DNA from 2 places in the Knoellia terrae genome. Region 1 is predicted to be linked to the other one. Evidence: predicted binding sites of a transcription regulator. Region 1 holds the regulator's gene; the other holds the start of a gene.

The links. Region 1 encodes HspR, which represses chaperone genes until heat shock. Its sites were predicted from a motif close to AAGTTGAGTCNNNNNGACTCAACTT; they were not measured.
Region 2: the regulator HspR is predicted to act here: its motif matches at 3,845-3,869, upstream of ACOJV9_RS10040 (ATP-dependent Clp protease ATP-binding subunit).

The regions. Positions count from the first base shown of each region.
Region 1 is NZ_JBMBWH010000012.1:11,080-25,225, forward strand. Features, by position in the region: gene clpB (ATP-dependent chaperone ClpB) at 1-1,159, opposite strand, end outside; gene ACOJV9_RS14955 (LCP family protein) at 1,249-2,706, opposite strand; gene ACOJV9_RS14960 (gluconokinase) at 2,764-3,288, opposite strand; gene ACOJV9_RS14965 (substrate-binding domain-containing protein) at 3,398-4,504, opposite strand; gene mmsB (multiple monosaccharide ABC transporter permease) at 4,593-5,843, opposite strand; gene mmsA (multiple monosaccharide ABC transporter ATP-binding protein) at 5,840-7,366, opposite strand; gene ACOJV9_RS14980 (hypothetical protein) at 7,582-7,851, opposite strand; gene ACOJV9_RS14985 (heat shock protein transcriptional repressor HspR) at 7,896-8,333, opposite strand; gene ACOJV9_RS14990 (DnaJ C-terminal domain-containing protein) at 8,354-9,391, opposite strand; gene grpE (nucleotide exchange factor GrpE) at 9,438-10,085, opposite strand; gene dnaK (molecular chaperone DnaK) at 10,082-11,977, opposite strand; gene ACOJV9_RS15005 (hypothetical protein) at 12,156-12,305, shown strand; gene ACOJV9_RS15010 (alpha/beta fold hydrolase) at 12,470-13,363, shown strand; gene ACOJV9_RS15015 (NAD(P)/FAD-dependent oxidoreductase) at 13,464-14,146, opposite strand, start outside.
Region 2 is NZ_JBMBWH010000006.1:107,002-121,147, forward strand. Features, by position in the region: gene ACOJV9_RS10030 (LVIVD repeat-containing protein) at 1-163, opposite strand, end outside; gene ACOJV9_RS10035 (DUF305 domain-containing protein) at 343-1,026, shown strand; gene ACOJV9_RS10040 (ATP-dependent Clp protease ATP-binding subunit) at 1,186-3,699, opposite strand; gene ACOJV9_RS10045 (Fpg/Nei family DNA glycosylase) at 4,112-4,948, opposite strand; gene ku (non-homologous end joining protein Ku) at 4,952-5,881, opposite strand; gene ACOJV9_RS10055 (hypothetical protein) at 5,924-6,262, opposite strand; gene ligD (non-homologous end-joining DNA ligase) at 6,309-7,250, shown strand; gene ligD (non-homologous end-joining DNA ligase) at 7,243-8,124, shown strand; gene ACOJV9_RS10070 ((2Fe-2S)-binding protein) at 8,134-8,505, opposite strand; gene ACOJV9_RS10075 (histone-like nucleoid-structuring protein Lsr2) at 8,793-9,131, opposite strand; gene ACOJV9_RS10080 (lysyl-tRNA synthetase) at 9,175-9,351, opposite strand; gene lysS (lysine--tRNA ligase) at 9,348-10,868, opposite strand; gene ACOJV9_RS10090 (OsmC family protein) at 10,912-11,442, opposite strand; gene ACOJV9_RS10095 (helix-turn-helix domain-containing protein) at 11,716-12,267, opposite strand; gene ACOJV9_RS10100 (GntR family transcriptional regulator) at 12,361-13,101, opposite strand; gene ACOJV9_RS10105 (Gfo/Idh/MocA family protein) at 13,192-14,146, shown strand, end outside.

The DNA of each region.
Region 1 (14,146 bases):
CCTTGTCGGGGAGCTGGCGTCCGGTGATGTAGCGGTCGGAGAGGCTGGCCGCGGCGACCAGGGCGGTGTCCTCGATCTCGACCTTGTGGTGGGCCTCGTAGCGTTCCTTGAGCCCGCGCAGGATGGCGACGGTGTCCTCGACCGAGGGCTCGCCGACGAAGACCTGCTGGAAGCGTCGCTCCAGCGCAGGGTCCTTCTCGACGTGCTCGCGGAACTCGTCGAGGGTCGTGGCACCGACGAGACGGAGCTCGCCACGGGCGAGCATCGGCTTGAGCATGTTGCCGGCGTCCATGGAGCCGTCGCCGGTGGCGCCGGCGCCCACGACGGTGTGCAGCTCGTCGAGAAAGGTGACGATCTGCCCGTTGCTCGCCTTGATCTCCGCGAGCACGGCCTTGAGCCGCTCCTCGAACTCACCGCGGTACTTGGCGCCGGCGACCATCGCCCCGAGGTCGAGGCTGATGAGCCGCTTGTCCCTCAGCGACTCGGGGACGTCGCCGTCGACGATGCGCTGGGCGAGACCCTCGACGACCGCGGTCTTGCCGACTCCCGGGTCGCCGATGAGGACCGGGTTGTTCTTGGTGCGGCGGGAGAGGACCTGGACCACCCGGCGGATCTCGGCGTCGCGGCCGATGACGGGGTCGAGCTTGCCGTCGCGCGCCGCCGCGGTGAGGTCGGTGCCGTACTTCTCGAGCGACTCGCTGCCGCTCTCCTGCGCCTCGGACGTCACGGTGCGGCCTGCCCGCAGCTCGTCGATGCGTGCCTCGACGGCTGCGGCTGCGCTGCGCTCGACGCCGGGGAGGGCGCCCTTCTCGACGAGGGCGAGGACGAGGACGTCGGTGGCCAGGTGGGTGTCGCCCTTGGCCGACATCAGCGTCGTCGCGTGCTGGAGCACAGCGAGGGCGGCCTGGCCCAGCGTCGGCGTGGCGGCGCTGGGACCGGAGCTGACCGGCATACGGGAGAGCGCGGAGCGCGCGGCTGCGGTGACGGCAGCGGCCGTGGTGCCGACCGCCTCGAGCAGCGCCGGCGTCGAGGTCTCGGACTGCTCGGCGAGAGCCAGCGCGAGGTGGTCGGGGGTGACCTCGGGGTGGCCGGCGGCCTGGGCGGCGCGCTGGGCGAGGGCGAGGGCTTCGGCGACCTTGGTCGTCGGCGTCAGTTCCATGGGCGTCTCCTCACGAGCTCAGGACAGGGGTCTCGCCGGGTCCAACGCGCGCGAAGTTGAGTTGATTCCGCTCAACTCTGACATCTGCCTCAGCAGGTCGCCGCGATGTCCTCGACCTGGTCGGTGGGCTCGCTGGGTGAGGTGCTTGGCGACGGCGCCGTCGACGGCTTCGGGGTGGTCGTCGACGGGGCAGGGGTGGCCGTCGTCGAGACGGGAGCGGGCTCGATGGCCGACTGCACGAGGGCGCGGATCTTGGCGAAGTCCGGCCGGCCGACGTCGACCACCTTGTTGGTGATCGGCAGGCTGCGGATGGAGCCGCTCTCCTGCACGGTCCCGACGAGCTCGGCCCATGCGGGCAGCTCGGACTGGGGGATGTCGACGCTGACGTTGTCCTTGACCACCCGGGCCAGCGAGGGGTAGTTGCGGAGCAGCTCGGTCGGGTTCGCCTGGTCGAGGATCGCCGCCGTGACGCACCGCTGGCGCCGCATGCGGCTGAAGTCGTCGCTGCCGGCACGGGAGCGGGCGTACCAGAGGGCGTTGTAGCCGTCGAGCCGCTGCAGGCCGGGCTCGATCCAGCGCTCACGGTCCCCGGCGAAGACGATGCGTCCGTTGCGCAGCTGACAGTCGACGCACACCCGTTCCTTGACGTTGATCTCGACGCCCCCCATGGCGTCGACGAGCGCACGGAAGCCGGCGAGGTTCACGACCATCGAGCGGTCGATGTCGAGGCCGAGGGTCGCTCCGATGACGTCGCGGGTGGTCGTGAGCCCGGGGTTGGGGTCCCCCGCAAAGAGCGTGGGGTCCGCTGCGGCCGCATCGCTCGCCAAGGTCCAGACGCCGTTGAGGAGGCACTCGTCCCCGCAGTCGTAGCCGTTCGGCCACTTCGCCGAAAGGGGATTGGAGTTGGGGATCGGGACGCGCTCGAGGTTGCGCGGCAACCCGAACAGCACCGTGTTCCCGGTCTCGGTGTCGATGCTCGCGACCATCATCGAGTCGGTGCGCACACCGACCCGGGTGTCGCTGGCGTCGGAGCCCAGCAGGAGGATGTTGACGCGCGGGTTGCCGGCCCACGCGTTGGCGTCCTCCTCGTCGACCCCACCGGAGATGACGCTGATGACGTCGTGCTGGATGGTGAGGTAGCGGACGGCCGTGGCCGCCGGTGCGACGACGACGAGGCAGCAGAGCGCGGCGAAGGCGGCCCGCCAGACCCGCCCCGACCCACCCGGGGAGGTCTCACGTGCCGTGAAGAGGATGCCGAGGCACCAGAGCAGCGTGCCCACGACGATGAGCACGAGCAGGGTCACGAGCATCCGTGGACGGACGGCGAGGTCGAGCGCGGCGAGCACGAAGCCCTTGCGCCACGCGTAGAACAGCACGAGCGAGGTGAGCAGCAGCGTTCCCAGCAGCAGGGCCAGCCCCTGCGGCCGGCGCCGGGTCGGGATGAGGCCGGCGCCCGGCAGGAGGGTGCTCAGCGCCGTCAGGCCGAAGAACCGGCCGGAGCCGTCGTCCGGGTGGCGACTGTCCTGTCGGCGCGGGGTGGTGGGCACGCGGACATCATGCCGCTCACGCCTATGTGCTCCGTGAGAAAGCGCGGGACTCGCCGGTCAGCCCCGTACGCCCAGCCATGCCACGGCCGCCGTGATGATCTCCTCGGGCGGCCGACGGACATCGAGCACGATGCCGCTCTCGTCGGGGCCGAGCGGCTCGAGCAGGTCGAACTGCGACTGCAGCAGCTGCGGCGGCATGAAATGACCGCGGCGGCTCGTGATGCGCTCGCGAATCACCTCCGCGGGTCCGTCGAGGTGCACGAAGTCCAGGGAGGGCAGCCCGGTGCGCAGGACGTCGCGATAGCGCCGGCGAAGGGCCGAGCAGGTGATGGCGGTCGAGTCCCCCGCCTCCGAGCGCTCCTGCATCCACGCGTTGAGCGCCTCCAGCCACGGCCCCCGGTCCTCGTCGGTGAGGGCGACGCCGGACTCCATCTTCTCGATGTTGGCCCGAGGGTGGAAGGCGTCCGCCTCGGCGAAGGTCATGCCGGTGCGCGCGACGACGCCCTCGGCGATGGTCGTCTTGCCACTGCCCGAGACGCCCATGACGACGACGTGTCGGGTGCGCTCCGCGTGGTCGGCCATCTGGGCAACCTACCGGGCGCGGGCCCACCAGCGCCCGCACACGGCTCGGCCCCGCCACCCGGGACGGGTGACGGGGCCGAGCAGATGCCGGTCCTGTCGGGTGGCAGGGTCAGCCGGTGACCGCGGAGAGCGTCGGGTCGTTGGCGTACGCCTCCTTGGCGTTCTCCTTGGTGACGATGAGCGGCTCGAGCAGGTTCGCCGGGACCACCTTGACGCCGTTGTTGTAGGACTTCTCGTCCGTCACGGTCGGCTTCTCGCCCTTCTGGAGGGCGGCCACCATCTCGAGGGTGGCCTTGACGAGGTTGCGGGTGTCCTTGTTGATGGTCGAGTACTGCTCACCGGCCATGATCGACTTGACCGACTCGACCTCGGAGTCCTGACCAGTGACGACCGGGACCGGCTTGCCGGCGGCCTTCACCGACGTGATGATCGCGCGGGCGAGGGTGTCGTTCGGGGAGAGGACGCCGTCGAGGGTGCCCGAGGCGTAGGACGCCGAGAGGAGCGTGTCCATGCGCTTCTGCGCGTTCTCGGCCTTCCAGCCCTGGGTGACGGCCTGGTTGAAGTTCGTCTGGTTGGAGACGACCTTGAGGGTGCCGTCGTCGATCTTCGGCTTGAGGACGCTCATGGCGCCGTCGAAGAAGACCTGCGCGTTGGCGTCGTCGGGGGACCCGGCGAACAGCTCGATGTTGTAGGGACCGGCTGGCTTCTTGGCGGCCATGCCCTCGAGGAGCGCGTTGCCCTGGAGCTCGCCGACCTTGAAGTTGTCGTAGGCGGCGTAGTAGTCCACGGCGTCGGTGTTCTTGATGAGGCGGTCGTAGGCGATGACGGTCGCACCCGCGTCCTTGGCGGCCTTGACCTGGGTGCCGAGCTGGGCACCGTCGATGGCGCCGATGACGATGACCTTGGCGCCCTTGGTGACCATGGACTGGATCTGGTTCTGCTGCTCGCCGACACCACCGTTGGCGAACTGCACGTCGGCCTTGAAGCCGGCCTTGGCGAGGTCGTCCTTGAAGAGGTTCTCGGCGAGGACCCAGTTCTCGGAGGTCTTCTGCGGCAGGGAGACGCCGATGAGTGCGTCCTTGGGGAAGGCCTCGGCCGCGCCGCTGGCGCCACCGCTCGCGGTGTCGGTGGAGGTCTCCTCGTCCGCACGGCCACAGCCGGTCAGCGCGAGGGCTGCGACGGCGGAGGCCGCCATCAACTTGGTGAGGGAACGCATGTCATCTCTTTCTTTCGTATGCCGTGACTTCCCCGGATCGGTTGGTCACCTGTGGTGCGGATGAAGTTGTGGTGCTGCGGCGGCCGGGTCAGGCCTCCTGCTTCACCGTCTCGCTCGTGTCCTGGGTGGCACGCCGGTTGAAGTTCTGCATCAGCAGGCCGGTGATCGACCGGCGTCCCTGCGACTTGTTGTAGACGTCGAAGGCGACGGCGGTGAGCAGGACGAGGCCCTTGATGATCTGGGTCATGTCGGCCCCGACACCGAGGAGCTGGAGACCGTTGTTGAGCACGGCCATGACGAGGCCACCGATGACGGCCCCGACCACCGTGCCGACGCCACCGGTGACGGCGGCGCCCCCGATGAAGACGGCGGCGATCGCGTCGAGCTCCCAGCCGACGCCGTCGAACGGGCCGGAGGCGTTGGAGCGGGCGACGAACATCATCCCGGCCAGGGCCGCGAGGATCGACATGTTCATCATGACGAGGAAGTTGACCCGCTTGGACCGGACACCGGACAGCTCGGCCGCGTGGCGGTTGCCTCCGACGGCGTAGACGTGGCGGCCGATGATCGTGCGGGTCGAGATGAAGCCGTAGAGCAGGACCAGCCCGCCGAGGATGAGCGCCGAGATCGGCAGCGACGTCCCGGGGCGGCCGGACGCCATCAGCAGGGCGACGGCGAGGATCGCGACCGAGATCAGCCCGAGCCGGATCCACATGGTCGAGGCGGCCTCCACCTCGGCGCCGATCTTGGCCTGGTTGCGGCGGTTGCGCAGGGTGCCCCCGATGATCGCCGCACAGACGACCAGGCCGATGAGCACGGTGAGGTTGTTGTAGCCGGTCTTGGGCCCGACCTCCGGGAGGTATCCAGCGCCGATGGTCTGGAAGCTCTCGTCCACGGGGATGGTGTTGGACTTGCCGACCCACTGGTTGGCGCCGCGGAAGAGGAGCATGCCCGCGAGGGTGACGATGAAGGCGGGGATGCCGATGAAGGCGACCCAGAAGCCCTGCCACGCACCGACGACCGCGCCGATGGCCAGACCGAGCAGGATGCCCGTCCACCACGGGATGCCCCAGTCACGCATCGCGATGGCCACGACGATGCCGGCGAACGCCGCGACCGACCCGACCGAGAGGTCGATGTGCCCGGCGATGATGACGAGCACCATCCCGATCGCCATGACGAGGATGTAGCTGTTGCCCTGGAAGATGTTGATGACGTTGCCGGGGTCGAGCGTCAGCCCGTCGGTCCAGACCTGGAAGAGCACGATGAGGAAGACGAGGGCGAAGATCATCCCGAACTGGCGGGTGTCGCCACCGAAGATCTCCTTGAGCTTGTTCATGCGGCGTCCTTCGGGCTCGTCGAGGTCTTGGTCATGAGGCGCATGAGGGACTCCTGGTCCGCGTGCTCCTTGTCGAGGACACCGGTGATCCGGCCCTCACTGATCGTGTAGATCCGGTCGCTCAGGCCGAGCAGCTCGGGCAGCTCCGAGCTGACGACGATGACGCCCTTGCCCTGGCTGGCCAGGCGCTGGATGATCCCGTAGATCTCGAACTTGGCGCCGACGTCGATGCCGCGCGTCGGCTCGTCGAGGATGAGCAGGTCGGGGTCGGTGAAGAGCCACTTGGCCAGGACGACCTTCTGCTGGTTGCCGCCCGACAGCTTGGCGACGTCGTAGTCGACGTTCGGTGTCTTGGTGCGCAGCTGTCGGCGGTAGTCGTCGGCCGCGGAGTGCTCCGCCCGCCGGTCGATGACGAAGTTGTGCGCGATCTTCTTGAGCTTGGCCGAGACCGTCGTCGTCTTGACGTCGTCGAGGAGGTTGAGACCGAGCACCTTGCGGTCCTCGGTGACGTAGCCGATGCCCGCGTCGATCGCCGCCGGCACGTTGCGCAGGTCGACCCGCTTGCCGTTGAGGGTCATCTCTCCGCTCAGCTTCGTGCCGTAGGAGTGGCCGAAGATCGAGCGCATGAGCTCGGTGCGACCCGAGCCCATGAGCCCGGCGAAGCCCACGATCTCGCCCCGCCGGACGAAGAACTCCGACTGCTTGGCGACGAGCCGGTCGGGCACCTGCGGATGCGCCACGCTCCAGTTCGTGACCTCGAACATCACCTCGCCGATCTCGGGCGTGTGCTCGGGGAAGCGCGACTCGAGCGATCGGCCCACCATGCCGCGGATGATGCGGTCCTCGTCGACGGCGCCCTCGCGGACGTCGAGCGTCTCGACCGTCTGACCGTCGCGGATGATCGTGATGGCGTCGGCGATCGCCTCGATCTCGTTGAGCTTGTGGCTGATCATGATGCTCGTGATGCCCTTGCCCTGCAGGCCCCGGATGAGGTCGAGCAGGTGTCGGGAGTCGCCCTCGTTGAGGGCCGCCGTCGGCTCGTCGAGGATGAGCAGCTGGACGTCCTTGGCGAGGGCCTTGGCGATCTCGACGAGCTGCTGCTTGCCGACACCGATGTTCTTGATCGGCGTCTCCGGGTCCTCCGCCAGGCCGACGCGGGCGAGGAGCTCACGGGCACGGTTGTTGGTGCGGACCCAGTCGATGGCGCCGTTCTTGGTCTCCTCGTTGCCCAGGAAGATGTTCTCGGCGATGGAGAGCTCGGGGATGAGCGCCAGCTCCTGGTGGATGATGACGATGCCGGCGTGCTCGGAGTCACGGATGTTGTTGAACGTGACCTCGGCGCCGTTGAAGCGGATCGTCCCCTCGTAGGTCCCGTGCGGGTGGACGCCGGACAGCACCTTCATGAGGGTCGACTTGCCTGCGCCGTTCTCCCCGCAGATCGCGTGGACGTCACCGCGGCGGACCGTCAGCGTGACGTCGGAGAGTGCCTTGACACCGGGGAAGGTCTTGGTGATGGCCGTCATCTCCAGGATGGGCGCCGCATCGACCACTGTGTCTCCTCGTCGGTCGTTCACCGCGGTCCTCGCTGGCCGCGGTGGCTCGATGCTAAACCCCAGACCTGTCCGTCGCGCACCCCTTTCCGGCACGACTCTCGGGCTTGTCCGATGGACAAGGAGAACCGGACAATTTCTGGTCTTCAGGTGCACGGCACCGGACGGTGCAGGGTGACCGCGACCGGTCAGGAGGTGGTCGGCTCCGGGTCGTACCAGCCGTCGCGCTCCTCGGCGAGCGCACGGAAGCGGTCGCGCAGCCCGCCCTCAACGGCGCCCGTCTCGTCGGCGACCATCTCCTCACGCACGAGGACGGCCCATTCCGCGTCCTCGGCGTCGTCATCTCCCGCGTGCGCGACGCGGATGACGCGAACCTCGGTGAAGCCCTCGTCGCCCAGCTCGGACGCCACCTCGTCGGCGGTCTCACGCTCGGGGAACAGCAGCAGGTGGTCGCTCACGAGCCGAGCGTATGCCGTCCGCCCACCGTGTCCCGACGGCTCGCTCAGGGGCGCCAGAGGACGAGGGCCTGGGAGGCCGAGCCGCCGGGGCGGCGGCGCGGCCGCTCCCCGAGCCGGCTCGCGAGGATCTCGCCCCCGGGGCCCACGGAGAACACGCGCGAGCCGTGGTCGGTGGCGGCCCGGAGCCGCTCGACCTCGATGGTCAGCTCCTTGACACGATGCCGCAGCGCGTCGACATGGTTCTCGAGCTCGAGGATCCGGGCGATGCCGGCCAGGCTGACGCCCTCCTCCTGCGAGAGCCGCTGGACCTGACGGAGCAGCTCGACGTCACGCGCGGAGTAGCGGCGGCCGCCACCTCGGGTACGCGAGGGAGTGACGAGCCCGAGCCGGTCGTACTGGCGCAGCGTCTGGGCGTGCATCCCGGCGAGCTCGGCCGCGACCGAGATGACGAAGACGGCAGCGTCGTCATCCGGTCGCGGCATGCTCGGGCGGGTGGCCACGGTCAGGCCTTCGCCTGCTCGGCCAGCGCCGCCCTCGGGTCGCCGTCGGCCTCTGCCCGAAGCACCTCGACGGCCTCACGGGCCCTGTCCGAGAGGGTCTCCGGCACGACCACCTGCACCTTGGCGAGCAGGTCCCCGGTGCCGGCCTTGCCGGCGACGCCCCGGCCCTTGACGCGCAGCACGCGCCCCGAGGGGGTGCCGGGGGCGATGCGCACCTTGACGGTGGAGCCGTCGAGCGTGGGCACCGGGACGGTGGCGCCGAGCGCAGCCTCCGCGAACGTCACCGGCAGGTCGACCGTGAGGTGGTCGCCCTCCCGGCCGAACACCGGGTGCTTCTGGACGCCCACGGTGAGGATGAGGTCACCGGCGCCGGCGCCGGGCTCTCCCGGCTGGCCCTTGCCGCGCAGGCGGATCTTCTGGCCGTCCTTGACCCCGGCGGGGATCCGCGCGGTGATGGTGCGCCCCTCGGCAGTGCGCAGCGTGACGGTGGAGCCTTCCACGGCGTCGCGGAAGGGCAGGGTCGTCGTGGCCTGGACGTCGGCGCCCTTGCGGGGACCGCGGGGGGCGCCGTAGCCGGCATACCCGGCCTGGCCCGGCCGGGCGGCACCGCCGGCCGCACCACCGAACATCTGCGACAGCAGGTCGTTGATGTCGGCGTCCCCGCCACCGGGGTACCCGCCGTAGGACGAGCCGCCACCGGTGTCGAAGCGCACGCCGGAGCCACCGCCGCCCCCGAAGGCGCTGAAGATGTCCTCGAAGCCGCCGTTGCCGCCCGGGCCGCCGGCACGGAAGCGCGCACCGCCGTGCGCCATCTGGCGGATGGCGTCGTACTCCTCGCGCTGCTTGGGGTCCGACAGCACGGCGTGCGCCTCGCCGATGTCCTTGAACTTCTGCTCGGCCGCCGCGTCACCGGGGTTCTTGTCCGGGTGGTGCGTCCGGGCGAGCTTGCGGTAGGCCTTCTTGACCGTGGCGGCATCCGCGTCCTTGGACACGCCGAGGATCGCGTAGAAGTCCTTCTCGAACCAGTCCTGGCTCGCCATCAGCGCCTCCTTTCAGGCATCGTATGCCGTTGTGTCACAACGACCCTCACTCAGGGTCGGCGACGGCCACCCGTGCGGGACGGAGGACCTGGTCACCGGTGCGGTACCCCGGCTGGAGAACCTGCACGACGGTGGTGCTCGTCGCGTCGGTCGGCAGCTCGGGGTTCGAGGCGTCCCACGCGGCGTGCATGAGGGCCTCGTGGTGCATCGGGTCGAAGACCTCGCCGACCGCGCCGAAGCGGACCAGGCCGAACTTGCCGAGGCTGGCCTCGAGCTTGTCGGCGATGGCCGCGAACGGGCCGTCGGTCAGGTCGCCGTGCTGACGCGCGAGCTGGATGTCGTCGAGGACCGGCAGGACAGACTCGAGGACGTCGCGCACCGCGCGCTCCTGCACGCTGGCCCGGTCGCGGTCGACCCGGCGCTTGTAGTTGACGTACTCCGCGTTGAGCCGCTGGAGGTCGTCGAGGCGCTGGGCCGCGAGCGCGGTGTCGGGGTGGTCCGCGGAGGCGGGCTCGCCCGCGGGGGCGGTGGCCCCGGCCTGCGCCGGAGACACCTCCTCACCGTCGTTGACCGACTCGGTGTTGATCGAGTCCTCGCCCTGCTCGGCGTCGTCGACGACCTCACCGTCGAGGACGTCGTCCTCGAGCGGCTGCGGGTCACCGGGCACGTCGCCCTGCCGGAAGACTTCGGTCACTTCTTCTCCTCGTCGTCCTCGACGACCTCGGCGTCGACGACGTCGTCGTCGGAGGCCGTGCCGTCGTCGGTCGGGGTCGAGCCGTCGGAGGCCTGGCCGGCGTCGCCGGACTCGCCCTGCTCGGCCGAGGCGGCATAGAGCGCCGCGCCCATCTTCTGCGACTCCTCGTTGAGGGTGTCGATCTTGGCCTGGATCTCGTCACGCGACAGCGTGGACCCGGGCTTGATCGCCTCCTTGAGGTCCGCGAGCGCGGTGTCGACGGGGGCGCGCTGGTCATCGCTCAGCTTGTCGCCGGACTCGCTGAGGAACTTCTCGGTCGAGAAGACCAACGACTCCGCGAGGTTGCGGGTCTCGGTCTCCTCGCGACGCTTCCTGTCCTCGTCGGCGTGCGCCTCGGCGTCCTTGACCATCCGCTCGATCTCCTCCTTGGACAGCGCGCTGCCACCCGAGATGGTGATCTTCTGCTCCTTGCCGGTGCCGCGGTCCTTGGCCGTCACGTGGACGATGCCGTTGGCGTCGATGTCGAAGGTGACCTCGACCTGCGGGACGCCGCGCGGGGCGGGGGCGATGCCGGAGAGCTCGAAGGTGCCGAGCGCCTTGTTCTGCTGCGCGATCTCGCGCTCACCCTGGAAGACCTGGATGAGCACGCTCGGCTGGTTGTCCTCGGCGGTCGAGAACACCTCGGAGCGCTTGGTCGGGATGGCGGTGTTGCGCTCGATGAGCTTGGTGAAGAGCCCGCCCTTGGTCTCGATGCCCAGGCTCAGCGGCGTGACGTCGATGAGGAGGACGTCCTTGCGCTCACCCTTGAGGACACCGGCCTGGAGCGCGGCGCCGAGCGCCACGACCTCGTCGGGGTTGACGCCCTTGTTGGGCTCCTTGCCCCCGGTGAGCTCCTTCACGAGAGCCGTCACGGACGGCATACGGGTGGAGCCACCGACGAGCACGACGTGGTCGATGTCGGCCAGGTCGATGCCGGCGTCCTTGATGACGTTCTGGAAGGGCTGCTTGGTGCGGTCGAGCAGGTCCTTGGTCATCTGCTCGAACTGCGCCCGGGTGAGGTTCTCGTCGAGGTGGATCGGGCCGTTCTCGCTCATCGAGAGGTACTGCAGCGAGAGGTTGGTGCTGCTCGCGGACGAGAGCTCCTTCTTGGCCTGCTCGGCGGCGTCACGCAGGCGCTGCATCGCGATCTTGTCCTTGGACAGGTCGACGCCGGTGTTGTTCTTCACCGTGGTGAGCAGGTGCTGGACGATGCGGTCGTCCCAGTCGTCGCCACCGAGCTGGTTGTCACCGCTCGTCGCGCGCACCTGGATGGTGGAGAAGCCGTCCTCCGGGTCCTTGCCGACCTCGAGGAGGGAGACGTCGAAGGTGCCACCACCGAGGTCGAAGACGAGGATGAGCTCGTCCTCCTTGCCCTTGTCGAGGCCGTAGGCGAGGGCCGCGGCGGTCGGCTCGTTGACGATGCGCAGGACGTTGAGGCCCGCGATCTCGCCGGCCTCCTTGGTGGCCTGGCGCTCGGCGTCGTCGAAGTAGGCGGGGACGGTGATGACGGCGTCGGTGACGGGCTCGCCGAGGTAGGACTCCGCGTCGCGCTTGAGCTTCTGGAGCGTGCGGGCGCTGATCTCCTGGGCGGTGTACTTCTTGCCGTCGATGTCCTCGCTCGTCCAGCCGGTGCCGATGTGGCGCTTGACCGAGCGCAGGGTGCGGTCGGCGTTGGTCACGGCCTGGCGCTTCGCGATCTCGCCGACGAGGACCTCACCGCCCTTGGTGAAGGCGACGACCGACGGGGTGGTGCGGCCGCCCTCGGCGTTCGCGATGATCGTGGGCTCGCCACCCTCGAGGACGGCGACGGCGGAGTTGGTGGTTCCGAGGTCGATACCGACTGCACGGGCCATGGGTCTGTCTCCTTGCGTTGAGCTGCGGTTGAGTTGCTTCCACTCAAGTTAGGAGCCGGTATGCCGGTTGGCAAATCCGCGCGTCCAAACTTGCGTTCACCTGACTCAACTTCTGCCACGCTGCCGTTGTTCCCACGGCGAAGACGCGTTGTCGGTGGGGAGCCCTACCGTTCTCGGCATGGCAGAGGAGAGCACCACGCGGCACCTGAGGGTGGTCCCTGCCGCCGCACGCCCGGCCGACGTGGGCGCCGAGGAGCCGACCCGCGAGGCGTACTGGGCACGGGTCCGGGCGCTGCGTGCCGAGCGGGACCGCGTGCGCGCCGGCTGACTCCTCCGGGCGGCAGGTTTCTCGAGTCCCTGCACTCCGTGGCATGGGGGAGGACGCCGGAGCCCGCCCCCGAACGCATCAAGGCCGGGGCGATGATGATGGTCGGGCCCTGCGGGGTACCACCCGGCCGACCCCACGACTTCACGACGAAGGGACCCCTCACGATGTCTGCGACCGAGCACCTCCTGCTCGACCCCGGGTGGCGCGACGGCGTGCGGAGCGTCAACGGCGTCGACCTGCACGTCGTCGAGGCCGGGGACGAGGGCGACCCGGTGCTGCTCCTGCTCCACGGCTTCCCGGAGTTCTGGTGGGGCTGGCGCCACCAGATCACGGCTCTGGCCGACGCGGGCCACCACGTCGTCGTGCCCGACTTGCGGGGCTACAACACCAGCTCGGCGCCCCAGCAGGTGGACGCCTACCGGCTCGACGTCCTCGCGGCGGACGTGCTCGCGCTCGCCGACGCCTACGGCGCGGACCGCGTTGACGTCGTCGGCCACGACTGGGGTGCGGTGATCGGCTGGGAGTTCGCGGCGCGCCACCCCGAGCGGCTTCACCGCCTGGTCGTGCTCGACGGGCCACACCCCGACACGATGCTGCGACAGGTCCTCGCGCACCCCACCCAGGGACTGCGCAGCGCGTATGCCGGCCTGTTCCAGCTGCCGAGGCTGCCCGAGGTCGCGCTGCGCGCGTTCGGTTTCGCCAGCCTGCGCGCGGCGATGCAACGGTCAGCCCGGCCGGGCACCTTCGAGCCGGGGGCCCTCGACCGGTATGCCGCGGCCTGGTCGCGTCCCGGTTCGCTGACCGCGATGCTCAACTACTACCGGGCCCTCCGGTCGAGGCGGCCGGGGTCGTCGCCGTCGCGCGTCACGCGGCCCACGCTCATCCTCTGGGGCGAGCACGACGACTTCCTCGAGGGTCACGTCGCCCGCGCGTCGCTCGAGCGCTGCGACGACGGGCGGCTCGTCGTCATCGAGGACGCCGGCCACTGGCTCCACCTCGAGCAGCCCGACCTCGTCACCACCGAGATCCTCCTGTTCCTGGCGCGCACCGACGACTGACGGGTCAGGTCCCGTCCCCCCGCATGTCCACCGCGTGCGCGACCTTGGTGCGGCGATGTCGGTGGCGACCGCTCCCAGTCACCAGTCCCCGTGTGCGACGTCAGGCCCGCTGCAGGAGGCCGGCGATGGCCGAGCTCGCCGCGAGCTGGCCTGCCGCCGACGCCATGACGACCGACGCCATCGGCATCGGGAACGCCGCGAGGTGGGCCATGTCACCGGCCGCCAGGACACCCGGGAGGCTCGTCCGCCCGAACTCGTCGACCCGTACCGCGCCGGAGGGGTTGAGCTCCAGCCCGAGCTGCTCGGCGAACGGGGCCGACTGGTGCAGCGTCGGACCGACGAAGAGCACCGCGACGTCCTCGGTCGATCCGTCGTCGAGGGTGACCCGCAGGCCCGACCCGTGCCGCTCGACCGCGGTCATCCGGGCCGCGACCACCGGGGCGGTGAGCGTCACGCCCTCGGGGACCTGCTGACCCTCCTCGAAGACGACGAACTCGCCCGCGACAGGGCCCAGCAGACCTGTGAGGTGCCCGGCGGCCGCCGCTCCGACGACGCCGATGCGCTGCCCGGTGAACTCGAACCCGTGGCAGAGCGGGCACTGCGCGGCGAGGTCGCCCCACACCTCCCGCAGGCCGGGCACGGGCGGCAGCTCGTCCCGCACCCCGGTGGCGAGCACGACGGCATACGCGGTCACGACGTCTCCACCGGCGAGGGTGAGCCGGAAGGCGTCGCCGTCACGTTCGACCGTCGCGACCCGCTCCTCGCGCACCGTGACGGTGTCGT
Region 2 (14,146 bases), on a different contig from region 1:
TGGCGCTGCGGCCGACCTGGTCGGGGGCGAGCTGGGTGCCCGACTTGCCCACTGCCTCGGGTTCGACACTGGCGACACCGGCGGCGCCGGCCGACGCCACGCCCCAGCCGCTCGCGGCGAGTGCGGCGACAGCCGCGACTCCCACTGTGCGGAAAAGCCTCATGGTTCCTCCTCCGTCGGGCGCGACCGCGTGCGGTATCACCCAGATGAATGTGCGGTGCGCTCATGCTGGACGAGAAAGTCCCAAGGTGGGGTAAAGGCCGGGTAAGGAAGTTCCTACCCACGAGTTCTGTCCGGTCGATGATGTCCTGGACCCCAGAATGGCCAACTACAGTGCCGCGCATGCCCACTCGCCGCCCTGTCGTCGCCACCCTCGCCCTGACCCTCGCGCTGGGCGTGGCCGGGTGCAGCGGCGAGGAGGACCCGCAGCCCGTGCCCGCGACCCCCGGCGTCACCTCCAGCGACCCGGTGATCCAGCCGGGTCTGCCGGGCGAGCCGAACGCCACACTCAGTGGCAGCACCGCGGCGACCGCGCAGCCGAGGGCCACCGTGGCGGCCGGCGACGTCACCTTCTACCAGGACATGATCGTCCACCACTCGCAGGCGATCGTCATGGTCGAGACCGCCCTGCCGCGCCTGACCGACACCCAGGTGAAGTCGCTGGCCTCGCGCATCGCCGACGAGCAGAAGCCCGAGATCCTCGCGATGACGACCTGGCTCGAGGACCGCAAGCAGGAGGTGCCACCTCAGGCGACCAACCCCCGGCTCGGCGAGCACGACCACGGCGACATGCCCGGCATGGCCACCGCCGAGGACATGCGCCGGCTCGCCACCGCCTCCGGCGTCGAGGCCGACCGGCTCTTCCTCACCCTCATGACCAGGCACCACGAGGGCGCCCTCGACATGGTCGGCGAGCACGGCAGCACCGCCGGCGAGGAGAACGTCAGCGAGATGGCCGACGACATCAACGTCACCCAGCTCAAGCAGATCCAGCAGATGCAGGCCATGCTCCAGCGCCTCGCCTGACCCGGCGCACTTTTCGACCAATAGGTCACGAATGGTCGCCGCCGTTCGTGACCTATTGGTCGAAAAGTGACGCGGGGTGGGGACGGCGACAGGCGGGGTATGCCGTGAGCTGGCGCTCGCGGCATACCCCGCCTGTCGTGGTCCGGCCGGGCCGGGAGGCTACTCGGTGCCGGTGCCGGCCGTGATGACCGGGACCTCGATCGCGGAGGCGTGGCGCGCACCCTCGAAGGTGAAGGTGGCGTCCTTGCCCTCGCCGGTCGCGTCGACCGCGACGATCTCGCCGGCCTTGAGCTCGCCGAAGAGGATCTTCTCGGACAGGACGTCCTCGATCTCGCGCTGGATGGTGCGCCGCAGCGGACGCGCACCGAGCACGGGGTCGTAGCCGCGCTTGGCGAGCAGGGTCTTGGCCGCGGGCGTGAGCTCCATGCCCATGTCCTTGTCCTTGAGCCGCTTGTCGAGCTTGGCGATCTCGAGGTCGACGATCTGGATGATCTCGTCCTGGGTGAGCTGCGGGAAGACGATCGTGTCGTCGACCCGGTTGAGGAACTCGGGGCGGAAGTGCTGCTTCAGCTCGTCCGTGACCTTGTTCTTCATCCGCTCGTAGCCGCTCTGCGTGTCGGGACCCGCCGAGAACCCGAGGGCTCCCTTGGAGATGTCCCGCGTGCCGAGGTTGGTCGTCATGATGATGACGGTGTTCTTGAAGTCGACCACCCGACCCTGGGAGTCGGTGAGGCGACCGTCCTCGAGCACCTGCAGCAGGCTGTTGAAGATCTCCGGGTGGGCCTTCTCGACCTCGTCGAAGAGCACCACCGAGAACGGCTTGCGCCGCACCTTCTCGGTGAGCTGGCCGCCCTCCTCGTAGCCGACGTAGCCGGGAGGCGACCCGAAGAGCCGCGACACCGTGTGCTTCTCGCTGTACTCGGACATGTCGAGCTGGATGAGGGCGTCCTCGTCACCGAAGAGGAACTCGGCGAGCGTCTTGGCGAGCTCGGTCTTGCCGACACCCGTGGGCCCGGCGAAGATGAACGACCCACCCGGACGACGCGGGTCCTTGAGGCCGGCGCGCGTGCGACGGATCGCCTGCGAGAGAGCCTTGATGGCGTCGTCCATGCCGACGACCCGCTTGTGCAGCTCGTCCTCCATGTGGAGCAGCCGCGAGGACTCCTCCTCGGTGAGCTTGAAGACGGGGATGCCGGTCGAGGCGGCCAGCACCTCGGCGATCAGCTCCTCGTCGACCTCGGCGACGACGTCGAGGTCACCGCTCTTCCACTCGGTCTCGCGGTGCGACTTCTCGGCGCGCAGGTTCTTCTCGTCGTCGCGCAGGCGCGCGGCCTTCTCGAAGTCCTGGCCGTCGATGGCCGACTCCTTCTCGCGCACGACGTTGGCGATCTTGTCGTCGAACTCGCGCAGGTCCGGCGGGGCGGTCATGCGGCGGATGCGCAACCGGGCGCCGGCCTCGTCGATGAGGTCGATGGCCTTGTCGGGGAGGAAGCGGTCGTTGACGTAGCGGTCGGCCATGTTGGCGGCCGCGACGAGCGCACCGTCGGTGATCGAGACGCGGTGGTGCGCCTCATAGCGGTCGCGCAGGCCCTTGAGGATCTCGATGGCGTGGGCCAGCGTCGGCTCGGCCACCTGGATCGGCTGGAAGCGGCGCTCGAGCGCGGCGTCCTTCTCGATGTGCTTGCGGTACTCGTCGAGCGTCGTCGCGCCGATGACCTGAAGCTCACCGCGGGCGAGCATCGGCTTGAGGATGCTCGCGGCGTCGATGGCGCCCTCGGCCGCACCGGCACCGACGAGGGTGTGGATCTCGTCGATGAAGAGCACGATGTCGCCGCGGGTGCGGATCTCCTTGAGCACCTTCTTGAGGCGCTCCTCGAAGTCGCCGCGGTACCGGCTGCCGGCCACGAGCGCACCGAGGTCGAGCGTGTAGAGCTGCTTGTCCTTGAGCGTCTCGGGCACCTCGCCACGCACGATGTCCTGGGCGAGGCCCTCGACGACGGCGGTCTTGCCGACGCCGGGCTCACCGATGAGCACCGGGTTGTTCTTGGTGCGGCGGGACAGCACCTGCATGACCCGCTCGATCTCCTTCTCACGCCCGATGACCGGGTCGAGCTTGCCCTCGCGGGCCGCCACGGTGAGGTTGCGACCGAACTGGTCGAGCACGAGCGAGCCGGCGGGAGCGCCCTCGGCGGGACCGCCCTGACCGACGCCGGTGGAGGCACCCTCCTTGCCACCCTGGTAGCCCGAGATGAGCTGGATGACCTGCTGGCGCACGCGACCGAGGTCGGCGCCGAGCTTGACGAGGACCTGGGCGGCGACGCCCTCGCCCTCGCGGATCAGGCCGAGCAGGATGTGCTCGGTGCCGATGTAGTTGTGGCCGAGCTGGAGGGCCTCGCGCAGCGACAGCTCGAGGACCTTCTTGGCGCGCGGCGTGAAGGGGATGTGACCGGTGGGGGCCTGCTGGCCCTGGCCGATGATCTCCTGCACCTGCTCGCGGACGGCGTCCAGGGAGATCCCCAGGCTCTCGAGAGCCTTGCTCGCGACACCTTCACCCTCGTGGATGAGACCGAGCAGGATGTGCTCGGTGCCGATGTAGTTGTGGTTGAGCAGCCGCGCCTCTTCCTGGGCGAGGACGACCACCCGGCGGGCGCGGTCGGTGAACCGTTCGAACATGGTGCTGGCTCCTGACTGATTCGAGTCACCTCGATGCTATCCCCGCTGCCTGTATGCCGGAGTGGCCCGTTCACAGGAGTTGTCCGGTCGTGCAGCGGCGAGGTGTGTCATGCGATCCAACGCGGCACACCCGCACCGTGTTCCACGCCTGAGCCGAGGCGGCTCATGTTCGCTGTGGGCGGACGTGCGCAGCGCCGACGCGGCGGCCCTGCGCGGCACGGGTCTCAACACGGACCGGTCCCGCGCAGGACTCCGCGGAGGATGATGGCGCCGGTCGAGGGTCGCCACCCACGGCCCGGGTGCCCCTGTACACCCGACCGTTGGGGCGTCCGCTGCCCGACCGGCGTCATCCGTCCGTCATCCAGTGTGACCGCGCAGGCGTGCCCGCCGCCACCCATTTCCGCCCGACGGGTCATCCTCGACGCTGGCAGTTCCCGCACCAGAAGAGGTTGCGGCCGGCAACGACCTGGGTGCGGACCTTGGACCCGCAGACGTGGCACGCCTCGCCGGCCCGGCGGTAGACGTAGGAGTCGCGCGACGTCAGACGCACGTCCTCGCCGGACTCGAGCGCCCGGGACACCTCGTCGACCTGCTCGTGCACCGTGACGATCTTGCTCGTGGCGACGCCGAGCGGGAGCAGCGCCACGAGGTCGGCCCAGATGGCCCGCCAGGTCTTGCGCTGGAGCTTGTTGCCCGGCCGGAACGGGTGCACCCGCAGGCGGAACAGCACCTCGGACCGATAGACGTTGCCGACCCCCGCGAGCACCGCCTGGTCCATGAGCAGCTCGGCGACCGGCTTGCCGGAGCGCGAGATCCGGGTCCACGCGAGGTCGGGGTCGGAGCGAGGATCGTCCGGCCGCAGCGGGTCCGGGCCCAAGCGCGCGAGGATCTCGTCGACCTTCTCGGGGGTCACGACGTCGCACACCATCGGGCCGCGCAGGTCGGCGACGTGGTCGTCGGTCGCGAAGCGGCACCGGACCTGGCCGACGACCGGCAGCTCACCGGCATACGACGTCGTGTCGATCGTGAAGGTGCCGATCAGGCCGAGGTGCACCCAGAGGATCCGGTCACCGGCGAACTCGACGAAGAGGTGCTTGCCCCACGACGTCGCCTCGAGGAGCTCGTGCCCGGAGAGGAGCGCCGCGCCGCCGGCGAACTTGCCCTGCGGGCTCGTCACGGTGGGCGAGGTGCCGCGGAAGGCGGTGTCGAGGTCGCGGGCGAGCGCGAAGAGGGTGTGGCCTTCGGGCATGTGTCAGGAGGCCTTCTTGGTGGCCTTCTTCGCCGCCGCCTTCTTGGTCGTGGTCTTCTTGGCCGCCGCCTTCGTGGCGGGCGCCTTCTTCGCCGCGGCCTTCTTGGTCGGCTTGTCCTCGGACGCCTTCGCGGCCGGAGCGGACGGCGCCTCCCCACGCGACGCCTTGGCCTTCTCGACCGACTTCGCCAGGGCGGCGAGCAGGTCGACGACCTCGCCCGACTCCTCCGCCTTGGCGGCCGGGGCGCGGACCTCGCCGCCCTCGACCTTGGCGCGGACGAGCTCCTGGAGTGCGATGGCGTAGTCGTCCTCGTAGTCGTCGGCCTCGAAGTCCCCGGCGAGCTGCTCGATGAGGAGCCGAGCCATCGCCATCTCCTTGTCGGTGGCCTCGCCGGCCTCCTCGACGTGGGCGAAGTCGGGCTGGCGGATCTCGTCGGGCCAGAGCATCGTCTGCATGACGATGACCCCGTCGCGGACCCGAAGCACCGCCATCGTCATCCGGGTACGGATCGAGACGGTGACGACGGCCATCCGGCCCTCGGACTCCAGCGCCTCGCGCAGCAGGACGTAGGGCTTGGTCGCGGTCTTGTCGGGCTCGAGGTAGTAGCTCTTGTCGAGGAGCATCGGGTCGATCTGCTCGTTCGGCACGAACTTCTCGACGTTGATCTCCTTGGAGGACTTGCTCGGCAGGTCCTTGAAGTCCTCATCGGTGAGGATGACCATGTCGCCGTCCTCGGTCTCGTAGCCCTTGGCGATGTCGTCGTAGGCCACCTCCTCACCGTCGATGCTGCACGTCCGCTTGTACTTGATGCGGCCGCCGTCCTCGCGGTGCACCTGACGGAACTGCACGTCGTGGTTCTCGGTCGCCGAGTAGAGCCGCACGGGGACGTTGACCAACCCGAACGACACCGCGCCCTTCCAGATCGCACGCATGAAGGCATCGTATGCCGCGTGCTTGCCCCGCAGGGGCGGTCGTCACCAGCCGAAGGTGGCGCCCGCCGAGAGGAGGGCGACGCCCATCAGGACCGGGGCGGCGAGGACGAGCAATGCGAGGGTGGCGGCCGCGAGGGTCCAGCCGACGAGGCCGCGGGCCACGCGCTCCCGGGGTGACCACCGCAGGTGCGCCTCCCCGACCAGCCAGACCAGCGCGAAGGGCGCGACGAGGAGGACGAGCCCCGCGACGGCGTACGTGACCCGGGTCGTGCCGAGGGCGTCGACCAGGGGAAGCCCGACGAACCACGTCACGAGCAGCGCACCCGCGAGGGTCAGCGCCCAGCGCAGGTTTCCCCTCTGCTGCGGTCGCACTGCCTCCATGACTCCATTCCACACCCTCGGTGTGCGGTTCGGCGAGGATGGGCGGATGCAGCCCATGCTCGCCTCCGTCGCGGACGGCATCCCTCGCGGCCCCGAGTGGGTGCACGAGGTGAAGTGGGACGGCATGCGCGCCCTCGCCGACGTGCGCGACGGCCGCCTCGTGCTGTCCAGCCGCACCGGGCGTGACGTCTCGGTGAGCTTCCCCGAGCTGCAGGGGCTGGCCGAGACCTTCGACGACCTCCTGCTCGACGGTGAGGTGGTCGCGCTCGATGGTGGGCTGCCGTCCTTCGCAGCGCTGGCCGAGCGGATGCACGTGTCGTCGGCGCGCAAGGCCGCGCAGCTCGCCACCACGCGGCCCGTGACGTTCATGGCGTTCGACCTGCTGCGCCTCTTCGGGTCCGACCTCACGAGCCAGCCGTGGTCGGCCCGGCGTGAGCTGCTCGAGCGGCTCGAGCTGCACAGCGCCGCGTGGCAGGTGCCGCCGGTCTACGACGACGGCGAGGAGCTGTTCGAGGCGACCCGCGACCAGGGCCTCGAGGGAGTCGTGAGCAAGCGGCGCTCCGCGTCGTATGCCGCGGGGCGGCGGTCCCCGGACTGGCGCAAGTCCCCACACCGCGCGACCCTCTCGGTCGTCGTGGGCGGCTGGCGTCCCGAGACCGGGACGACCGGACGGATGGGCGCGGTGCTCGTCGGGACCCCGGACGGTCGGGGCGGGTGGGAGTATGCCGGCCGGGTCGGTGCGGGGCTGGCGGGCACCGCCGGCGCCCGGGTCGGCAAGCTGCTGGAGCCGTTGCGGCGCAACGCCTCTCCCTTCTCCAACGACGTCCCGCGGGAGGACGCCGCCGGCGCGACGTGGGTCGAGCCCCGGGTCGTCGTCGAGGTGCAGTCGCTGGGGCGCGGCTCGACCGGCAAGCTGCGCCAGCCGGCATACCTCGGCATCCGCACCGACCTGACCCCCGACGACCTGCACGAGGTGAGCGATGCCTGAGAAGTACGTCCCCGAGATCACCCGCGTCGAGGTCGAGGGGCGCACCCTCAAGCTGTCGAGCCTCAGCAAGGTGATGTACCCGTCGACGGAGACGACCAAGGCCGAGGTGCTCAACTACTTCGCCACCGTGGGGCCGGTCCTGTTGCCGCACATCGCCGCCCGCCCGGTGACCCGCGTGCGGTGGCCGCACGGGGTCGCGGACCAGAGCTTCTTCGAGAAGAACCTGCCGAGCGGGGCGCCGTCCTGGCTGCCGAGGGTCCAGGTCGACGACGTCACCTACCCGCTCGTCGCCGACCTCGCGGACCTGACCTACCTCGTCAACCTCAGCTCCCTCGAGGTGCACGTGCCGCAGTGGACGGTCACCGAGGACGGCGGGACCGAGAACCCGAACCGGCTCGTCGTCGACCTCGACCCGGGCAGCCCGGCCGGGCTCAAGGAGTGCGCCGAGGTGGCCCTCCTCCTGCGCGAGCGCCTCGACGCGCTCGGCCTCACGCTCTACCCGGTGACGTCCGGGAGCAAGGGCATGCAGCTCTACGCCTCGCTGGGCGGCGACCTCACCAGCGACCAGGTGCGTGACCTCGCGCAGCAGCTCGCGCAGGAGATGACGAAGAAGCACCCCGGCCTCGTCCTGTGGAAGATGACCAGGTCGCTGCGCCCGGGCAAGATCTTCCTCGACTGGAGCCAGAACGTCGCCGCGAAGACGACGATCAGCCCCTACTCGCTGCGGGGACGGGAGCTGCCGTGCGTCGCCGCCCCCCGCACGTGGGACGAGGTGGAGGCGGGCGCCGCGGGCGAGACGTTCGAGCAGGTGATGTTCGACGACATGCTCGACCGGCTCGACACCCACGGCGACCTTCTCGCCGACCTGCTCTGAGCGGGGCGGTCAGCGCGTCGCCGGCGTCCGCGGGCAGCCGGCGCACTCGTGGCAGCCCGGCAGGGCGTAGATGAAGCAGCACGACCGGCGCTCCACCGCCGGTGCGACCTCCCCGGCGATGGCGCCCCGCGCCTCGCGCAGCGCCATCTCCCACAGGTCCTCGACCATCCCCAGGCGCTGCTGGCTCGAGATCCGGACCCGCGAGGGATAGTCCTCGGCGATCGCCCGGCCCACGCTCCGGTATGCCGTCCGCGCACCGTCGACCCGTGTCTCCAGGTCCGCGTCGGCGGGGCTTACGGAGAGGAAGCCCAGCCGCTCGGGGTAGAGCCCGGGTGCGAGGTCGCACGAGATGCGCGCGTCGTCGAGGGTGCCGAGGTCCACCTGCCACGGGCCGGCGAGCGCGGTGAATGCGGCGAGCTGGGCAGGAATGCTCAGCAGGTGCTGGAGGACGAATGCGGCAGCGACGCGGGGAGGTGACGGGACGGCATACAGGCGGCTGTTGTGGGTGGTGAGCAGCGACTGCCACTCCGGCGCAAATGCAAAGGCGCTGGTCAGGGTCGTGGAAAGGTGGTTTCCACCCGTAAACGAGAGATATCCGTGGTGGTGCGACAGCAGTGAGGCGACGGCTCCCGGATCGGGTGCCGCCGCCTCGCCGAGATCTGCTGAGATCAGCGGTTGGCCTTGTCGTAGGCCTCTTGGACCGCCGCCGGAATTCGACCGCGCTCGCTCACGTCGTGGCCGTTCTGACGGGCCCATTCGCGAACTGCCGACACGTCCTTGCGGCGCGAACCGGCGCCGCCGCCACTGCTGGAGCGGCTCGTGGCCTTGCGGCCACCGGCGCGGCGGGCGTGCCCGACCCACGTCGCGAACTCGTCACGGAGCTTGGCCGCGTTGGTCGCGTTGAGGTCGATCTCATAGGTGACGCCGTCGAGGGCGAACGTCACCGTCTCGTCTGCATCGCTGTTGTCGATGTCGTCGACGAGCAACACCTGGACACGCTGTGCCATCTGACAATTCCCTTCACACGTCGAATATGACGGATGGAGACTATCAGCGCTTCTCGTCCTCGGAAGAATTCTTTTGCTCCGATTCGAACTGGCTTTGCGCGATGCGTTCACGACGATCGCCTTCGAGGATCGTCTTCATCAGGAAGTAGAACAACACGGCCACGACAATCGTGGGGATGATGGCGGCGATATATGGCCAGATCGAGTCCCACATGGTCATGCCTCCGGCTTGAGGTGGGGGAAAAGAATGGTCTCGCGAATGTTGGCGCCCGTGAAAAGCATGACGAGGCGGTCGACGCCGAGGCCGAGGCCGCCCATGGGTGGGGCGCCGTACTCCAGCGCCCGCAGGAAGTCCTCGTCGAGCTGCATGGCCTCCGGGTCGCCGCCGGCCGCGCGGTGCGACTGCTCGGTGAGCACCTCGCGCTGGACGACGGGGTCGATGAGCTCGGAGAACCCGGTGCCGCGCTCGACGCCGCCGATGACGAGGTCCCACGCCTCGATGAGGCCGGGCTCACTGCGGTGCGGGCGGGCCAGCGGCTGCGCGCTGGCGGGGTAGTCGCAGAGGAACGTCGGCTGGAGCAGTCCGGGCTCGACGAGCTCGCCCAGGAGCTCGAGGAAGACCTTGTCGCGCTCCCAGCCCGGGTCGACGGCGACGTCGTGCCGGGCGGCGAGGTCGCGCAGGGTCGCGGCGTCGGTGTCGATGGTGACGCGCTCGCCGACCGCCTCGCTGACGGCCTCGTGCACGGGCAGCCAGCGCCACTCGCCGTCGAGGTCGATGGTGCCGCGGTCGGTCTCGACCTGGCGGGAGCCGTGCGCGTCGGCCGCCGCGAGGTAGAGATCCTGGATGAGCCGGGCGATCGTCGTCTGGTCGCCCCACGCCTGGTAGGCCTCGAGCATCGTGAACTCGGGGGAGTGGGTGGCGTCGACACCCTCGTTGCGGAAGATCCGGCCCATCTCGTAGACGCGGTCGACCCCGCCGACGACGGCCTTCTTGAGGTTGAGCTCGAGGGCGATGCGCAGCGTCATCTCCTGGTCGAACGCGTTGAGGTGGGTGCGGAACGGTCGGGCCGCCGCGCCGCCGTGGATGAGCTGGAGGATCGGCGTCTCGACCTCGAGGTAGCCCTGGCGCTCGAGCTCGCGGCGCATGGCGCTGAGGATGCGGGCCTTGGTGCGCACCATGTCGCGCGCCTCCTGCCGCACGATGAGGTCGGCGTAGCGCTGGCGCACGCGGCTCTCCTCGGACAGCTCCTTGTGCAGCACCGGCATCGGCCGCAGCGCCTTGCTCGCCATCGTCCAGCCGGTGGCCATGACGGAGAGCTCGCCGCGACGGCTGCTGATGACGCGGCCGGTGACCGAGACGTGGTCCCCGAGGTCGACGTCGGACTTCCACGCGGCGAGCGGCTCCTCGCCCACCTCGGCGAGGCTGAGCATCACCTGGAGCCGGACGCCCTCACCCTCCTGCAGCGTGGCGAAGGCGAGCTTGCCGGTGTTGCGGACGAAGACGACCCGGCCGGCGACGGCGACGACGTCGTCGGTCTCCTGCCCGGTCTCGAGGTGCGCCCACTCCTCGCGCACCTCGGCCAGGCTGTGCGTCCGGTCGACCGAGACGGGGTATGCCGGGATGCCGGCTCCCAGCAGGCGCTCGCGCTTCTCGCGGCGGATTCGCTGCTGCTCGGACAGGTCCACGTCGGGGGCCGTGACGGTCGCGGTCGTGGTGTCGCTGGGAGTCTGGCTCACGCCCTCAAGGGTACGAGGGGTCGCTGGGTGCTCCTGACCGGCGTCATCCGGATGAGCGGTCCGACTCCGGTGACCGACGACGGACGTGGACGCTCGGCGGGTGGGCCAGGCTCTGGCCGACGACGCAGTAGCGCTCGGTCGCCATGGCGAGCCGGGCGAGCTCGTCGTCGGTGGCCCGGGTGGTGAGGGTCGCGGTGATCGTCAGGCCGCTGATGCCGACCGGCGCGGCACGGTCGATGCCCAGCGTGCCGCGGGCGTCGAACTCGGCCTCGGCGGAGAGGTCGGCTGCCGTGATGACCAGGCCCATGCTCGTCGCGACCGCGCGCATCGTCACGCCGGCGCAGGCGAGGACGGCCTCGAGGAGCATGTCGGCGGAGCAGGCGTCGTCGCCGTCGCCGCCCGTGGCCTCGTGCAGGCCGGCCCGGGTGCGTCCGGACCAGGTGTCGACGCTCGTCGTCACACCGGACCCGCGCCAGTCGGCCCGGGCGCTCACCGAGGTGAGGGCCGACTCGACGTCGCTGCGGTACTGCTCCTTGAGCGGCGCCTGCCGGGCGCGGAGTTCGGTGGCGTTCATGGAAGAAGTCTCCTCCTCCCAGAGGGCGGCGAGGGCCGGTTGGTCGATCTCGCGTCCGGGCGGGACGGCGAGGCGCCTGTGGCGGGGCGACGTCTCCTCATCCTCGTCGGGTCAGCGCTCTGCACTGCGGCGCTGGGGTGAGGCAGTGCAGAGTCTGGTGACGTGGGGCTGTGCACTGCTGCTGTGGGGTGAGGCAGTGCAGAGTCTTGGTGACGCGACACTGTGCACTGCTGTGGTGGGGTGAGGCAGTGCAGAGCGGGTCGAGGGACGGTGTCAGCTGGCCTCGTTGCCCGGGCAGGCCATCGGTGCGGACTCACTCGGCGACGGGCGGCCGACCGGTTCATCGTGCTTGCCCGCGTCCGAATGGCTCGCCTCCCACTCGAGGGTTCGTAGCCACTCGGCTCGACTCGCGTCCTCGGTCTGCCGGCGGAAGGACAGGCCCGCAGCCGACGGGGACGGGTTCCCCCGGTGCCGTGTCCAGTTCCAGGTCGAGAGGGCATTCTCCGAGCAGAGGACCAGATGGGCCGGGAACCGTCGACCTCCGCGGTCGGCCACGTGTTCGGCGGGGTGGTCCCATGCCGCCCATCGACTCGCCTCGGGGTCGGTGACCGCCAGTCCGAAGCCCAGCACCCGGAGGAGGGCCACCACCTCGTCGAAGCCGGCGGGCACCTTGCCGCACTCCCAACGCGCCACCTTGGAGCGGTCCCAGGCCAAGGCGTCCGCCAGGGCTCGCTGGCTCAGCCCGAGGCGTCTCCTCGCCAGCCGCATGGCCACGCCCACGGCCTCACCGCTCATGTCCGACCCGCCCAGCTCCTCGCGATCCATGCCCTCACGTCAGTCCATGCGGCACCGCCGGTCCAGCCCGACCCGGCCAGCTGTGGACGGCAGACGCCGCGGGTCGCAGGCTGTGGACGCGCCTCAGCGCTCGTCGACCATGAGGTCGATCGTGTAGTCCTCGGCGCGGTAGCTGTGGTCGCCGTACTCCACCGCGGTCCCGGCGCCGTCGAAGGCCATCCGGGTCATCGTCAGCACCGGCTGGGTGCCACGGATCCGCAGGTGCCGGCGCTCGGCCGGTGTCGGCATGCGGGCCGAGATCGACTGGTGCGCCACCACGGCGTGGACGCCGCGGCTGCGCAGGGCGGCATACAGCCCGGTCTCCTCGAGCTCCTCCCGCGAGATGTCCCCGTATGCCGGTGGCAGCCAGTTGCGCATCACCGCGAGGGGGGCGTCACCGGCCAGGCGCAGGCGGACGATGGCCAGCAGGGGCGTGTCCGGGTCGAGGTCGAGTGCCGCGGCGGCGTCGTCGTCGGTGAGGATCTCGTGCTCGAGCAGCACGGTGCGCGGGGTGCGGCCCTCACGGGCGAGGTCGTCGTAGAGGCTGCTCAACGCGACGCGGCGGTGCACCTTGCGGTTGGCGACGGTCGTCCCGAGGCCGCGCCGGCGCACCAGCAGGCCCTTGTCGACCATCTCCTGGATGGCCCGGCGCACGGTCGGCCGCGAGAGGGAGAGGCGCTGTGCCAGAGCCACTTCGTTCTCGAACGGGTCACCGGGCTGGAGGCGGCCATCGGCGATCGCCGCGCAGAGCTGCTCGGACAGCTGGTGGTAGAGCGGGACCGGAGAGGCCCGGTCGATGCTCACGTTCACCTGGTGCGCTGCCATGACCGGCAGAGTAGCCATACCAACGTGCATATGGCCATATGTCCTAACAAAGGTTGACAGGACCGGGGGCGGCGCGGAACAGTTCAGGTCATGAGGATCGGACTGGCCGGAGTGGGCCGCATCGGGGCGTTCCACGCGAGCACCCTCGCCGGGCTCGACGCGGTCGACGAGCTGGTCGTCGCGGACCTCGACGCCGCGCTCGCCGAGAAGGTCGCCACCGACCAGGGGCTGTCCTTCGCCCCGGACCTCGACGCCCTCCTCGCCTCCGGCATCGACGCCTTCGTCATCGCGACGGCCACACCGGGGCACGCGCCCCTGCTCCGCAAGGCGCTCGCGGCCGGCATACCGACGTTCTGCGAGAAGCCGGTCGCGGCGACGCTCGACGAGACCGTCGCCCTCACCGAGCTCGCCGACGCGAGCGACACCCCCGTCCACATCGGCTTCCAGCGACGGTTCGACGTCGGCTACCGGCGCGCGCGGGACGCCGTGGCGTCCGGCGAGCTCGGAACGGTCCACGCCATCCGCGCCCAGACGCACGACCAGGCACCGCCACACGCGTCCTACATCCCGACCAGCGGCGGCATCTTCCGTGACTGCTCGGTTCACGATTTCGACATCGTCCGGTTCGTCACCGGCCGCGAGGTGGAGACCGTCTACGCGACCGGGGCGAACAAGGGTGCCGACTTCTTCTCGGCTGCGGGAGACGTCGACACCGCGGCCGCGATCCTCACCCTCGAGGACGGCACGCTCGTCTCGGCCACCGCCACCCGCTACAGCGGCGGCGGGCACGACGTGCGGATGGAGGTCATGGGGTCCGAGGGCGCCATCGCCGTGGGCCTCGACGACTCGCTCGCGCTGCGCTCGGCCGAGGACGGCGTCCTCTTCCCCGGCGGCCCGGCCCACGCCAACTTCATGCAGCGCTTCCTCCCGGCCTACCGGGCGGAGCTCACCGCCTTCTTCGACGTCGCCGCAGGACGGATCCCGAGCCCGTGCACCGTGCGCGACGCCCTCCAGGCGTTCCGCACCGCCGAGGCCTGCGAGCTCT